Regions from separate parts of the Exiguobacterium sp. SH0S7 genome, predicted to be linked through region 1. Evidence: riboswitches for the same ligand, from Rfam matches in the RefSeq annotation. Region 1 holds a riboswitch; the other holds the start of a gene.
The links. A riboswitch is a leader RNA that binds a small molecule or an ion and turns the genes downstream of it on or off. The one in region 1 is predicted to bind S-adenosylmethionine.
Positions count from the first base shown of each region.

Region 2: linked by a shared signal. The riboswitch ahead of EVJ22_RS08900 (2,3-diketo-5-methylthiopentyl-1-phosphate enolase) and the one ahead of EVJ22_RS00315 (MetQ/NlpA family ABC transporter substrate-binding protein) in region 1 are both predicted to bind S-adenosylmethionine.

Region 1 is NZ_SJVA01000001.1:53,480-61,003, reverse strand. Features, by position in the region: gene EVJ22_RS00325 (aminotransferase class I/II-fold pyridoxal phosphate-dependent enzyme) at 1-684, shown strand, start outside; gene EVJ22_RS00320 (iron-containing alcohol dehydrogenase family protein) at 681-1,697, shown strand; SAM riboswitch class I at 1,739-1,842, shown strand; gene EVJ22_RS00315 (MetQ/NlpA family ABC transporter substrate-binding protein) at 1,920-2,741, shown strand; gene EVJ22_RS00310 (methionine ABC transporter ATP-binding protein) at 2,751-3,785, shown strand; gene EVJ22_RS00305 (methionine ABC transporter permease) at 3,757-4,419, shown strand; gene EVJ22_RS00300 (Spx/MgsR family RNA polymerase-binding regulatory protein) at 4,450-4,845, opposite strand; gene EVJ22_RS00295 (DUF302 domain-containing protein) at 5,020-5,403, shown strand; gene EVJ22_RS00290 (hypothetical protein) at 5,508-6,809, shown strand; gene EVJ22_RS00285 (hypothetical protein) at 6,819-7,524, shown strand, end outside.
Region 2 is NZ_SJVA01000004.1:140,447-147,970, reverse strand. Features, by position in the region: gene mtnA (S-methyl-5-thioribose-1-phosphate isomerase) at 1-630, opposite strand, end outside; gene mtnK (S-methyl-5-thioribose kinase) at 627-1,781, opposite strand; SAM riboswitch class I at 1,863-1,965, opposite strand; SAM riboswitch class I at 2,171-2,273, shown strand; gene EVJ22_RS08900 (2,3-diketo-5-methylthiopentyl-1-phosphate enolase) at 2,345-3,499, shown strand; gene EVJ22_RS08895 (2-hydroxy-3-keto-5-methylthiopentenyl-1-phosphate phosphatase) at 3,496-4,146, shown strand; gene EVJ22_RS08890 (methylthioribulose 1-phosphate dehydratase) at 4,143-4,760, shown strand; gene EVJ22_RS08885 (1,2-dihydroxy-3-keto-5-methylthiopentene dioxygenase) at 4,774-5,307, shown strand; gene EVJ22_RS08880 (DUF4188 domain-containing protein) at 5,340-5,798, opposite strand; gene EVJ22_RS08875 (PadR family transcriptional regulator) at 5,770-6,339, opposite strand; gene EVJ22_RS08870 (TerC family protein) at 6,438-7,268, opposite strand.

The DNA of each region.
Region 1 (7,524 bases):
GCGCGACTCATGTATTTGAACTACCCGAGCAATCCGACCGGCGCCGTCGCGTCGCCCGCGTTCTTTGACGACACGGTCCGGTTCGCGAATAAGCATGACCTCATGGTCGTCCACGACTTCGCCTACGGCAGCATCGGTTTCGACGGTCACGTCCCGCCGAGCTTCCTGCAGGCGCCGGGTGCGAAAGACATCGGCATCGAGGTGTATACGATGTCGAAGGCGTTCAACATGTCCGGCTGGCGGGTCGCTTTCGCCGTCGGCAACCGCGACATCATCGAGGCGATCAACACGTACCAGGACCACGTCCATGTGAGCGTGTTCTCGGCCATCCAAGAGGCGGCCATCGCCGCGCTCGAGTCACCGCGTTCGCTCCGGGACGACTTGTCACGGTTGTATGAGGCCCGCCGCGACCGGCTCGTCGACGGGTTACGTCAGGCCGGATGGGACATCACGGCCCCGAGTGGCTCGTTCTTCGTCTGGGCGAAAGTGCCGGACGGGGACGCCAAATCGTTCTCCCATAAGCTGCTCCACGAGGCAGGGGTCGCCGTGACGCCGGGCTATTTCTTCGGCTCAGAAGGCGAGCGGTACGTCCGGTTCGGGCTCGTCTCCGCCGAGCCGAAGATCGACGAGGCCGTCGAGCGGATCGAGAAACTGTTTGCGACGTATGAAGAGGTCCGGGCATGATCCGCCAAGCCGTGCTCGAGTACGACCATGCGGATGACGCGCTCGAGCGGCTCGATGAATTGATCGATGGCCGTCGTGCTCACGTGCTGCGCGGACAGAACGGTTTTGACGTCGTCAAGCGCGTCCTGCCAGCGATCACTGCCTATCCGACATCGCTGTTCGGCGGCGAATGCACGGACGCTGAGGTCGAACGGCTCCGTTTGAAAAATGTGGACGTCCTCATTGCCATCGGTGGGGGTAAGCTCGTCGACACGGCGAAACTCGTCGCTTACCGGCAAGGTGTCCCGCTGATCGTCATCCCGACGCTCGCCTCGAACTGTGCCGCCTTCACGCCGCTCAGCGTCATCTATGACGAGCAAGGGGCATACGTCCGCTACGACGTGTTCCGCGTCGTCATCGAGCGGGTCATCGTCGACGCAAGGGTCGTGACCGACTCGCCGTACGACTACTTCCGGGCCGGCGTCATCGACACGGTCGCCAAGTTTTACGAGGCCCGCTATTTGAGCGGCGACAGTTCGCCTGACGCCGGCGTCAACACCGGTCTCGCCTTGGCCGAGCAATGCGGCCGGCTCGTCGAACTCGACTTGAGTGAGTCCAGTTTCACCGCGTATGGGCCAGAGACCCGGTTCGCGGTCGATCACATCCTCGCCGTCGGCGGCGCCGTCGGTGGTTTCGGGGACGCCGGGACACGCGTTGCCGTCGCCCACGCCGTTCACAACGCGCTCAGCCGCTTCGAGTCGACCCACCCGTTCTTACATGGCGACAAGGTCGGATTCGGCCTCCTTGTCCAAGAACGGTTGCGTGGCTCGTCTGACGCCCCATATTTAGAGGCGTGGCTCGCCAGGATCGGCGCGCCGACGTCACTTGAGACGCTCGGACTCGTGCCGGCCGACATACCGCAACTGGTCGACGCGGTCCGGGTCGAGACCGAGTTGCAACGTTCACCCGTAACGCTCGATATTGACTATTTGAAAATAATTTTTGAAAATTTAGTATTTTCTGTTTACAAATAAAAGAATTAAAAGTAAGATGATAACAATTAAATAAGACCGATAGCTTATCAAGAGTGGTGGAGGGACTGGCCCTATGAAACCCGGCAACCAGATCGTAATGATCATGGTGCTAATTCCAACAGACGAAACGTCTGGGAGATGAGCGTGTCCGACTGTCTTTGACTTGTCGTGCCCGCCACTCTTTATGAGTAGCGGGCTTTTATTTTGGAGGAGGAATCATTCATGAACATCAAACAGAAAACAGTACTCGCAGGAACATCTCTACTCGCGGCCATCGCCTTGTCGGCGTGCGGCCAATCGGACGCGAGCGAATCGCTCAGCACAGAAGCCCTCACGATCGGCGTGACGGGTGGGCCGCACCAGCAGATCGCCGAGAAAGTAAAAGAACTCGCGGCCGAGGATGGCCTCGAGCTCGACATCAAGGTGTTCAACGACTACAACACGCCGAACACCGCACTCGACGAAGGCAGTCTCGACGTGAACAGTTACCAGACGCTGTCGTTCCTCGAGCTGCAGAAGGCGGACAAAGGCTATAAGATCGACGACGTGTTCAAGACGGTCGCTTTCCCGATGGGGCTCTATTCGGACAAGCTGACGGACATCAAGGAGTTGAAGGAGGGCGATAAAGTCGCCGTCCCGAACGACCCGGCGAACGAACTTCGGGCGCTGCGCCTGTATGAGACGGCCGGACTCATCACCTTGAAAGAAGGATTGACGGACAAGGCGACGAAACGTGACATCGCCGAGAACCCGCTCAACCTCGAATTCATCGAGCTCGAGGCGTCACAGCTCCCGACCCAGCTCCCGGAAGTCGCGCTCGCGGCCATCAACACGAACTTCGCGATGGGTGCCGGCCTATCGATCAATGAGGACGCGTTGTTCCATGAAGACACGGTCGACAACCCGTACCCGAACTACGTCGTCGTCCGTACCGACAACAAAGACGATGAAGTCGTCGAGACACTCAAATCTTACTACCACTCGGACGAGGTCCGGACGTTCATCGAAGAGACGTTCGACGGCTCGATCGTCCCGGCGTTTTAAGGAGGCACTATGATCGCACTCAAACAGATCTCAAAAACGTTCACGGTGAACAAAGGGACCGTCACGGCACTCGACGACGTCTCGCTGACGATTGAAAAAGGTGAGATCTTCGGCATCATCGGACGGAGCGGCGCCGGCAAGAGCACGCTAATCCGCATGATCAATCTGCTCGAACGGCCGACGTCAGGTCAAGTCGAGATCGAGGGACAAGACATCACGACGCTCGACAAAAAAGGGTTATCAAAGCTCCGTCACCGCATCGGGATGATCTTCCAGCACTATAACCTGCTGAAGACGGCGACCGTCGAAGACAACGTCGCCATCCCGCTCCGCCTAGAAGGACTCGATAAACGCTCGATCAGCGAGCGGGTCGACAAGTATCTCAATATCGTCGGACTGACCGATCACCGTAAACATTACCCGGAGCAACTCTCCGGCGGCCAGAAACAGCGCGTCGCCATCGCCCGGGCCTTGGCGCACGAGCCGGACATCCTGCTCAGTGACGAGGCGACGAGCGCGCTCGACCCGGAGACGACCGAGTCGATCCTCGATCTGTTGCTCGAGATCAACCGCGAGCTCGGTCTGACGATTTTCTTGATCACCCATGAGATGGAAGTCATCGAGCGCATCTGTGACCGGGTCGCCGTCATCGACGCCGGCAAGATCGTCGAAGAAGGCGACGTCCTCGACGTCTTCTCGGACCCGCAGCATCCGACGACGCGCCGCTTCTTGAAAGCGAACCTCGACGTCCCGAAAGAAGTCGTCGACGTGTTGAGCTCGCACGGGACGCTCGTCAACTTGTCGTTCATCGGTCACCAGACCGAACAGGCCGTCCTCGCCGAGCTGACGAAACGGTTCGGCCTGCTGCCGAACATCATCGGGGGCGGGATCAAAAAGCTGAAAGGCGGTCTCGTCGGCAACTTGCTCGTCCATCTCGACGGGGACCGGGCACAGACCGACCAAGCCGTCCGCTACCTTGAAGCGAGCGGCGTCAAAGTAAAGGAGGTGACGAACCATGCTGCAGTTTTGGGAAAAATGGGGTGACTTGATTTGGACGGGCACGATCCAGACGCTGACGATGACCGGCATCGCGCTCGTCATCTCGACACTGATCGGCTTGCCGCTCGGGACGCTCCTCGTCTTGACGCGGCCGAATGGACGGCTCGCGAACCGTTACTTTTACGGGGCATTGTCGAGCGTGATCAACGTCGTCCGCTCGATCCCGTTCATCATTCTGCTATTCTTCATCTTGCCGTTCACCCGTTTCATCATGGGGACGACGATCGGCGTCCAAGGCGTGCTGTTGCCGCTCATCGTCTTCACGGCGCCATACATCGCCCGTTTGATGGAGTCGGCACTGCTCGAAGTCGATCGCGGCGTCGTCGAGGCGTACGAGGCGATGGGCATCTCGACGCGTAAGATCATCTGGTACGTATTGATCCGTGAGGCGCGGTCGTCGATCGTGCTCGGTCTGACGATCGCGACGATCGGTCTGATCGGTGCGACGGCGATGGCGGGTCTCGTCGGTGCGGGCGGACTCGGAGATATCGCCTATCAGTACGGGCATCTCCGGTTCGAGCCGGAAGTCATGTACGTGACGATCTTCGTCTTGATCCTGCTCGTGCAGTCGATCCAATCGTTCGGCAACCGCTTGGCGGCCCGGCTAAAGAAAGCCTGACAAAAGAGCGTCGCAAAATTTGCGGCGCTCTTACTGTTTGTCTAATAGTCGTTTCAAGTCGGCGATCCGGTTATGCCGGGGGATGAACGTCCGGATCTCTTTCTCGCTGAACCCGATCTGGATCCGGTTGTCATCGACGACGATCGGACTCTTCAAGATCTGCGGATGCGTCGCGACAAAACTGTACAGTTCGCGGAGCGACATCTCGTCGAGCTGGTCGGCCGCTTGTTTGTAGACACTTTTTTGGACAGACAAGAGATCGGTCGTCCCGTTTTCGGTGAGCCGGAGCATCTCCTTGAACTCGGTGAACGACATTCCTTGGTCGGTCAATTTCTTCTCGATGAACGGGATATTCTGTTCGCGTAACCAATCGAGCGTCTTGCGGGAAGAACTGCAGCTTGTATGCGTGAATACGGTGACCGTCACGACAACCACTTCTCCTTTTCCTAAGGTTGGATTACTTTATTGTCTCTCGATTATACGGGTTCGGCGTAGAATATGTTTCAAATCACATATACTTTTTTCGAAATCGTCGGAACGATTCGTTTCAAGCGAGTTCGGGTACATGACGAGAGAGACAACAAACAAGGAGGGGCTTACATGTTTGATTATACGGTGAAGACGGATCAGTCGGTCGAAGCAGTGGTCGAGAAGTTGAAAGCGACGCTCAAGGACGAAGCGTTCGGCGTGCTGTGGGATTTCGACTTGAGTGATACGCTCAAAGAGAAAGGTGAAGCCATCGACGGGGACTATCGTATCCTCGAAGTGTGCAACCCGAAAGAGGCCAAGAAAGTCATCACGGCGCACCGTGAGGGCGGCTACTTCCTGCCGTGCAAGCTCGCCGTCTTCACGAAAGACGGGGCGACCCACGTCGGCATGCCGAAACCGACGAAACTGATCGAATTGATCGAGGACGAGTCGCTCCAGTCCATCGCACTGGATGTCGAGACGAGACTGACACGCGCCATCGATAACAGCATCTAATCGATTCATCGCACCCGTCCAATTTCATGGGCGGGTTTTTCATACCCTCTCCAAAGTAATATAATGGTAAAATTGGAGATAATAAAATTCAAGGGGCGGATAATTTGAAAAAGTTAGTCGGTTTACTTGTAATATCCACGAGCTTGTTGGCCGGGTGTGGTGAAGAGAAACAAGACGTCGTGAACTTGTCGTATGTCGACGCCCATTGGACCGTCAGCAAATATTCACTAGAACAACCAGTGGTGCTCGAATCGGCCGGTGAGACGCTCGCGGCCTGCACTGGGGACTTGACGACCGAGTTGAAGGGCGACCTGACTGTGTTCGATACGGTCGTGGCGAGCCGCCATCCGATGACGGACACGGGTTGGGAATATGGATTTAAAGCCGTGACATACATACAAGGGGACGAAAATTATGCGATGTGTCGGGATATGGCCTCACCACATTATTCAGTGGAAATGGTCGATGCATTCCCGGAGTTCGTCGATTTGACTGCGGGTCATTCGATTCGGCACTATCCGTCTGTCCGTCCAGCAGACGAAGCCGCTCGCCTCGCCGTGCAAAATGCTGATGAATTGACAGAGGCCGGGAATGAAATCGAGCCGTTTCCCGATACGGTCATGGCGTTTTCTCCTGCGATCCACGGAGAGATCGAATTGACCGTCGGGGATCGGCCGAGCCAATTCCCTTTGTTCGCGTTCGAACCGATGATGGCGGATGTGGAAGATGTCAAATTAGCCATTGGCTATGATTCGCGTGACGCCAAACCATACGTGTTATTACTACTTGCTGACCTTTACGTTTCGGTCAGTCCGTTACATACAATCAATGATCCAACGAAAGAAGAACCGACGTATGACGACCTCGTCGTCAAGAGACTCCCGCTTGACACGGAACTCGTGCCGAATAAGACCTATCCGTTATATGAGTTCAGTTACACCCGCGACGGAGAAGCGGTGACCGAGACAGCAAGCATCACATATCGTGCCGCAAAGCTGTTGTCCACTGATGAACGAAAGACGCTCGAGACACATCCTAACGAGGAGTATATGCCGATTGTGACCGGGCCGCTCGTGTATCTCCATCAGGAACCGTTTGACAACGAATCGACAGTATCCTATCCCGCTGTGTTGCGTGCGGCCGGCAACGAGATGGATGATCTGATTCAAGCAATCGATTCCGCCGAGCCGACGAAACGTGTAGGCGATCAGGGCGACTATCCGCTTCTAACGATCGTCGACGGGCTCAAAGGTCAGGAATTCAAGGTGACTTATAAACAGCGATCGAAGAAACTGGATATCTACGTGACGGACCAATCTACTGAGGAAACGTATAAACTGACGAGCGAAGGGGCGGAGACGTTCTTGTCCTACTTCCCCGACTTGAAGAAGAAACCGAAGAATTGAGGTGAACTGATGAAAAAGTTCGGATTAGGAATCTGTCTATCGCTATTCGTTTTGGCTGCAGGATGCGCCCGGGACCAAGAAGTAGTCCGATATGATGTTGTCGAGGCCCATTGGACGGCAGAGCACATCACACATGACCTTGAAGTGCAGGCAATCAAGGCCAAGGACATGTTGACCTATTGTGAACAAGGCGAGTTACTCAACGATATCGAGGAGGACCATCTATCCTTACTTGGCGTGACGTTTGCAAGCCGAATGCCTTTCACTGAGCCCGATACTGAAACATACGCCTTCAATGAGACATCGTTCGTCGAAGGTGATGCCGTTTACGCGCTGTGTAAGTCGGACCACGTTGAGGGATATCGGGCGGTCAAGCTGGATGCAAGACCGGAGTTTTTGAAAGACGAGACCGCACGCGAGATCTCGTTGCTACCTAGCGTAGTAAGCGGGACAGAAGAAATTCGGGAAAGGTTATCACGGGAAGAAGCGATCCATCCTTACGGGCAAGACCTGACCATTCGTCCATTCTTGGATAGTCTTTATACGATCTTGCCCGGTTTCAACGGGTCCATCGAGTTTGGAATCGGGGACGACGGGGTCTTCACACCGTATTTAAATTTTGCTCCTTACGTGGTCAGGGAGGACACTCATGTGGCGCTAGGATATGGCACGAAGACGAAGACGCCATACATGTTAATGTCGGATGACGGGATTC
Region 2 (7,524 bases), on a different contig from region 1:
CGTGACATCGATGTCGGCCTGGTCGAGCTCCCAGACGGTCAGGCGTGCCCCTTGGAGGAGCGGCCGCGTCTCACAAGCGAAGACGTTAAACGCGATACCTCGCTCTTTCCCGACGTAAAACGGAGCGAGCGCAGTCCCGTAACGCGACGTCGCGATCGCCCCGGCGTTACAGATCGTTAAGACGTTCCCCCCTGCTGGCAGCACCGTGAGCGCATGCTCCCCGATGGCCCGATACGTGTCGACGTCTCGCTCGAACAGCGCGATGGCCCGATGTTTGATGTCGGTCGCGATCCTTTCAAAGTCGACGCCGACGTTCAGCCCGAGAAGTGACTCGATCACGTTTTGCAGATTGACCGCCGTCGGTCGCGTCGCGATCAATCGACGGCCGACGAGGTCGAGCCGGCGTGTGAAGTCCGGGTCATCCTGGAGGCGGACCGCTTCTTTCGCGAGCACGAATGCGCCGAAATAGGCGATGGCCGGCGCGCCTCGGACTTGTAACGTCTCGATGGCGTGCTCCGCCTGTTCGAGCGTCGCGATCGTCACGTACCGCTCCTCATGCGGCAGTAACGTTTGGTCTAAAATGACGAGCTCGTCCCGGGACGGTTCGAAGCGAATGTTTTGGACTGTCATACGCGTACCCCCGCTAACAGCGTCACTAATTCATCGATTGTCCGGACATCGTGGCGCTGTTTAATGAGCGTCGTGCCGAGCGTGAGCGCTTCCCGTTTCCGCTCGAGCCGGACCGTTTCCGGTAACGTCTCGAGGTCATTGACTCCTGCGAGGCCGATGGTGCGGCGAATCAGTTCGCATCCGGCATAGCCGATCGTGTCGCTAAAGATGGTTTGAAGTAGTTCATCGACGAACCCGTCCGTGTTGAACGGTTCGACCGCCGTCTCAAACTTCGTCCGGAACGTCTTTTCAAACGTCTCCCATACCGTCAATACGTCGGTGAACCGCTCGAACCGTTTGAGTGGGTCATGGAACGTCGATAGCGTCAAATGGGCGACGATTTGCCCGATGTCAAAGCCGAACGGTCCGTAAAAAGCGAACTCTGGATCGATGACTTTCGTCTCTTGTTGCGTCGCGAAGATGCTGCCTGTATGTAAGTCCCCGTGCAAGAGCGCGTCGTGTTTCGTGACGAAACCGACTTTCAGTTTCGTGACCTCCACTTTCAATTTCTGGTCACGCCAAAGCGCTTCGACGTCCTGACGGAGCGCGGTTTCGATGTTGTTCGACTCGGCATCTTTGTACGGATCGGTGAAGATCAGTTTTTCAGTGATGTCGCACAGTTCCGGGTTGTAATAATCCCGTTCTTTCCGCTTCTTCTCGATTGGGCCGGCCGCATAGTCGGACGTCTCAAACAACGTCTGCCCTAAAAACTCACCGATGTGACGGGCGAGTTCAGGATACGCTTTCCCTTCCAAATAGCCCGTCCGGACGATATCAAAGTCGGACAGGTCCTCTAAAATCGTGTAGGCGAGCGTCCGATCACTGCCGAGAACGACCGGGACGAAACGCGGGACGACACTGGCGAATTCGCGCAACGCAAGCTGCTCGATCCACGCCCGTTCAAGTGTGAGCGGCCAACTCTCGCCGACGACTTTCGCATACGGTAGCGCCTGCTTGACGATGAGGCTCGTTTCGCCTTGACGGATGCGGAAGACGAGGTTCAAGTTGCCGTCCCCGATCTCCTCACAATGCGCGATGCCCCCGTCTTCGAGTAACCCTAACGTTCTGACGTGCTCGACGACTGTCTGTTCTGTAAATGGTTGATAAGCCATGTCTGTTTCCCCTTTCGGTATATTCCCCACAAAAAAAGCCCCTTTCTCCGCGAGAAAGAGGCACAGCCGTAACGGATGTTCCTCTCATCTGTCAGACGTATGTCTGGTGGATGTAGCACCGTGCCTACTGGTCGGTTGCTGCGGCGTCATCGGGCCAATTCCCTCTGCCAACTCGCGATAAGAGTGTCGTATTCGATTGTGTGAACTTGTTGTGATGAATATTACGGACTCGACCCCACCTTTGTCAACGGCAATTTGCTGGAGCAACGGTCACTTTTTTTATGCATATATAGTAACAACGAACTCAAACTTTTTTTCTCAAAAAAAGGAATTGACGAACCGGATATTGTGTGACAAAATTCAATTAAATTTCACAACTTCAAAATACATTCTTATCAAGAGCAGACGGAGGGGACAAGCCCGATGATGTCGCAGCAACCGACCCGATTGGGCACGGTGCTAATTCTTGCAGCGTAAGCTGAGAGATAAGAGTTCATTTTTTTATGATGACCTCTTGCCTCGGCATGGGGTCATTTTTTGTTTGACCGGAAGGAGGAACGAACATGAGTATTACTGCCACATATGAAATCAGCCGGACGGACCGCGTCGCGACTGTCGCCGAGAAAATCGCCCTCGAACTGACCGTCGGCACGTGGACGGAACTGCCTCACCTAGAGCAAGAACAATTAAAGGCGTATCGGGGCGAGGTCGTCTCAACGACGCATACGGAAACAACGAGCCGCTTCACAATCCGTTATCCGCTCCATAACGTCACGCCCGACTTCTCATCCATCTTGACGACGACGTTCGGGAAATTATCGCTCGATGACTCGGTACGCTTGATCGACTTGACGTTACCCGAAACGCTTGCATCTGAATTCCCCGGAGCAAAGTTCGGTGTTCAAGGCGTTCGTGAGTTGCTCGACGTACATGATCGCCCGCTCGTCATGAGCATCTTTAAAGGGATCATCGGCCGTGATTTACGCTTCTTAGAACAGCAACTTCGAGACCAGCTCGCCGGCGGCATCGACATCGTCAAAGATGATGAAATCCTATACGACAACCCGCTCACTCCGTCGCTTGAACGAGCTAAAATCGGAGCGGCCGTCATCCAAGAACAGTTCAAAACGACCGGGAAACGTTCGCTCTATGCCATCACGCTCAGCGGTCCGGTGTTCGGGCTGCGTGACCAAGCGCTCCGCTTGATCGAGGCGGGCGCGACGGCACTGTTGTTCAACGTCTATACATACGGGCTCGACACACTCCGCGAACTCGCGAGCGATCCAACAATTAACGTCCCGATTTTGGCGCATCCCGCGTTCGCCGGGGCCTTGACCGGCTCGATCAGCCACTCGCTCTTGCTCGGAAAATTGATCCGCCTCGCGGGGGCCGACTTGACGCTGTTCCCGTCCCCATACGGTTCACTTGCGACACCGCCTGATGAGGCGTTCACGATTCGGGATGGCAGTGCTCGGCCGCACTGGACGAAGCCGATTCTACCGGTCCCGTCGGCCGGCATCCATCCGGGGCTCATCCCGGACATCATCCGTGATTTCGGCACAGACGTCGTCATCAACGCCGGTGGCGGCATCCACGGTCACCCAGACGGCGCGGCTGCCGGGGCCCGGGCGTTCCGACAAGCGATTGAGCAAGTATTAGGCGTGGCGAGCCAGACGAACGAGCTCGAGTCCGCGCTAAAGGCGTGGTCAAAACAATGACGATTCACATCTTGTGTGACTTCGATGGGACGATCACGGCCGAGGACAACATCATCGCTTTGATGCGGGCGTTCGCACCGCCCGAATGGCACGCGCTCAAAGACGACGTGCTCGCTCAAGACATCTCGATCCGCTCCGGGGTCGGACAGATGTTCCAGCTGTTGCCGAGCGCTGACGCTTCGGCGTACCGTGACTACTTGCTGGACCGCATCACCTTGCGCCCAGGGTTCTCGACGTTTTTGGCAGAAGTCCGGCAACAAGTTTGGAAGTTCGACGTCGTCAGCGGCGGCATGGACTTTTTCGTGCACCCGATCTTGCAAGACCACGTCGCGCCGGACCACATCTACTGTAACGTCGCCGACTTCTCGGACGAGACGGTACGCGTCGACTGGCCCTACGCCTGTGACGCGCATTGTACGAATGATTGTGGTTGCTGCAAACCGACAATCGCCCGGACGATCGTCGATCCCGTTGATCGCTTGATCGTCATCGGTGACTCGGTGACCGACTTCGAGATCGCCAAACGGGCCGATTTCGTCTACGCCCGTGGGCAACTCATCACGCTCTGTGAAGCGGAAGGCATCGCCTACGCCCCGTTCGAGACGTTCGACGACATCACCCATCACATGAAGGAGGTGCACGTATGAGCGTGACCGCACGTTGGCTTGAACTCGCCGACATTAAAGACGAACTCGCCGCGCGCGACTGGTTCCCAGGAACGAGTGGCAATTTGGCGATTCGTGTCTCCGACGACCCGCTGACCTTCCTCGTCACGGCGAGCGGACGCGATAAACGAAAACGGACCACGGACGATTTCGTCCTCGTCGACGCGGCCGGTCGCTTGCTTGGCGAACAAACTGGCAAACCGTCCGCTGAGACGCTGCTACACGTCGAGGTGTTCAACAAGACCGCGGCGGCGTGTTCACTCCATGTGCACACAGTCGACAACAACGTCATCTCCGAGCTCCACGCCGTGAACGGTGAGGTCGTCTTCACGGGGCAAGAGATCATCAAGGCACTCGGGTATTGGGAAGAGGACGCGGTCGTCCGGGTCCCAATCATCGACAATCATGCCGACATCCCGACGCTCGCGGCCGCCTTCGCGCCTCACGTCCATTCAAACGCCGGTGCCGTCCTCATCCGTAATCACGGCATCACGGTCTGGGGCGAGACGCCGGATGCGGCGAAGCGCTATTTAGAAGCATACGAATTTTTGTTCAGCTACACGTTAAAACTACGCGCCTTAGGCGTCCATTCATAAGGAGGAACTTTCTATGGCAACTGTCTATTTCCAACAAACTGAAGAACGTCTCGTCGACCAATCTGAAGTGAACGTATTTTTAGAATCGCGCGGCATCCTGTACGAGCAGTGGGACATCGCTAAACTTCCGATCGCGCTTCAAGAAAACTACGAACTGACGGACGAAGACAAGCAAGCCATCCTCGCAACGTTCCGTGACGAGATTCAAGACGTGTCAGAGCGCCGCGGCTATCAAACGGCCGACGTCATCTCGCTGTCTGACGCGACACCGAACTTGGACGAACTGCTTGTCAACTTCCAAAAGGAACACCATCATACGGACGACGAGGTCCGCTTCATCGTCAGCGGTCACGGCATCTTCGCCATCGACGACGCCGAACGCGGTTACTTCAACATCGAGCTCAATCCGGGCGATTTGATTTCGGTCCCGGTGAACACGCGCCACTACTTCACGCTTCAAGACGACCGCCAAGTCGTCGCCGTCCGCATCTTCGTGACGACAGAGGGCTGGGTGCCGATCTACGAGAAACAGAATGTGAACGCATAATAAAGAAGCGGACGAATTGCTCGTCCGTTTCTTTATTTCATCCGCCGTTCGGCCAAACGTTCTTTAGCCGATTCTCGCGTCTTCACAACATCGATATCCCCAAGTGCCTTACCGAGTCCGCGTGTTGGAAGATTGACGTACATCGTCTCATAGTTACTGACTTCATACGTCTCATGAAAAATCCCGACCACCTCACTCGCCCGCGCTTTCTGATTGAATGTTTTCCACGCTTCTAAATGCAGTTTTCCGTGTGCATAATCGAGAAGTTCCTCGCTTGAACGCCAATATTGAATGAGGGTGACAGAGCGCCACCCAATCGTCATCTCATGCGACAAAAAACCTGAATCTCGATTCGTGTACAGCTCCTTCAACATGGCCGGCATCGCACTGAACGCGGGCCACCATTTCCGGATCGAACGCCATCGATTCACCCGTAAACCGATGACAAATATGACGATATCTTCATTCGGGACGGCCATTTTCCGTTCCATCGTCTGCTCCTCCTTCAATCGTACGAATCGCATGTTCACACCATTCAATAAGGGCGACCGTCTGACGTTTCCCATAGTCGAGCGTCAGCAGCCAGTACAAGGCGTCCGGTGACTCCGCATCACTCGAACGAATCATCGTCTCAATCGCTTCATATATTTTCAAGCGTTCGCGTAACAGTTTTTCGTGATGCCTAATCTTCTCTGCCGTCTCTGCAATCGGTTCATGTCTGGCAAAGAACAACTTGAGCAATAGCTCATTTCGTTGAACCGGTAATTCGTCGGGCTTTTCTCCAATCCATCGTCCTAGCTCGGCCTTACCTAAGTCGGTCAGTTCGTACGCTTTTCGATCATCGCCTTCGTTTGACTGCACGATGAGCCCATCGCGCTCAAGTGTCTTCAACGTTGGATACACTTGCCCAAAACTAATTTTCCAAAAATGGTTCAGGCTGTTATCAATCATCTGTTTCATCTCATAACCCGTGCGACACGAGGTCGTCAAGAGTCCCAATATAGCATAGCGTGTTGTATTCTCTCGCGGCATGTTCTGTCTCCTATATCAAAAAGATACTATCTATTTGATATATACCTCCCACGGATAAAAACAAAACAAAAAATGTGCCCCGTAACGAGGCACATTGCTTAATACTTGACCGCTGTCGGTTTTGAAGAGAACCAACCCCAAACAGCAATCCCGACCATGACCGACCAGAAGAACAGTGTCCAACCTAACGAGTGGACAAAACCGTCTGGAAGACCCATGAACGCGAACGGTGTACCGGCAATCAGTTCCTTGAAGCCAGGGTGCTCAAGGACGAGTACCGTCAACTTCACACCGACCCAGCCAACGATGAGGAAGGCGGCCGTCTCAAGTGTCGGACGTTGATGCAGAAGCTTCACGAAGACGCGGGCCGCGAACCTCATCAAGATGACCCCGATGAGTCCACCCGTCAAGACGACGAAAAATTGACCTGAGTCGATTCCACCGATCTCTCCAAGACCGAGCGGCGGCAAGCTGACTGCGAGTGCGACCGCTGCCAAGATCGAGTCGACCGCGAAAGCGATGTCAGCGAACTCGACTTTAACGACCGTCCACCAAAACTCTTTTTTCGTGACCGGCTTCTCAGTAATTGCCGTCTCTTCTTTCGCCTCGGCGGCAAGATCTTGTTTTGGATCCATCTTGCGCGCCTTATACGTCATATATAGATGTCGCGCGCTCATCCCGATCAAGTAAAGGGCACCGAGTGCTTGGACTTGCCAGACGTTGATTAAGAACGAGATTAAGAATAATGCGATGAAGCGGAAGACGAACGCTCCTAATAAACCGTAGAATAGCGCTTTCTTCTGTTCTGTCCGTGGCAAGTGCTTGACCATGACCGCCAAGACAAGTGCGTTGTCTGCAGATAGGAGCCCTTCGAGACCGACGAGTACGACGATGATCCAGGCGTACTGCAAGATTAACTGCCAATCCATTTAAAAACATCCCCTTTTTGTTTGTGTTCCTTCATATTTAATAGTGATCTATTTTTTAAGTTCACAGGAACATTTTATTCCCGTTCGCAAATTAAATCAATCTTCTTTTGTTCAATGTCTGAAGTTTTCTGTCGCGGAGCAGGTTCAAAGCACGTTCACGAAGCAAAATGATACCCAGTTTGTATCCATTTCGTGATAAAATCCTAACAAGAACGAGTGGCGGTCAATTGCCCTCTCAAAAAAGGAGAATCCGATT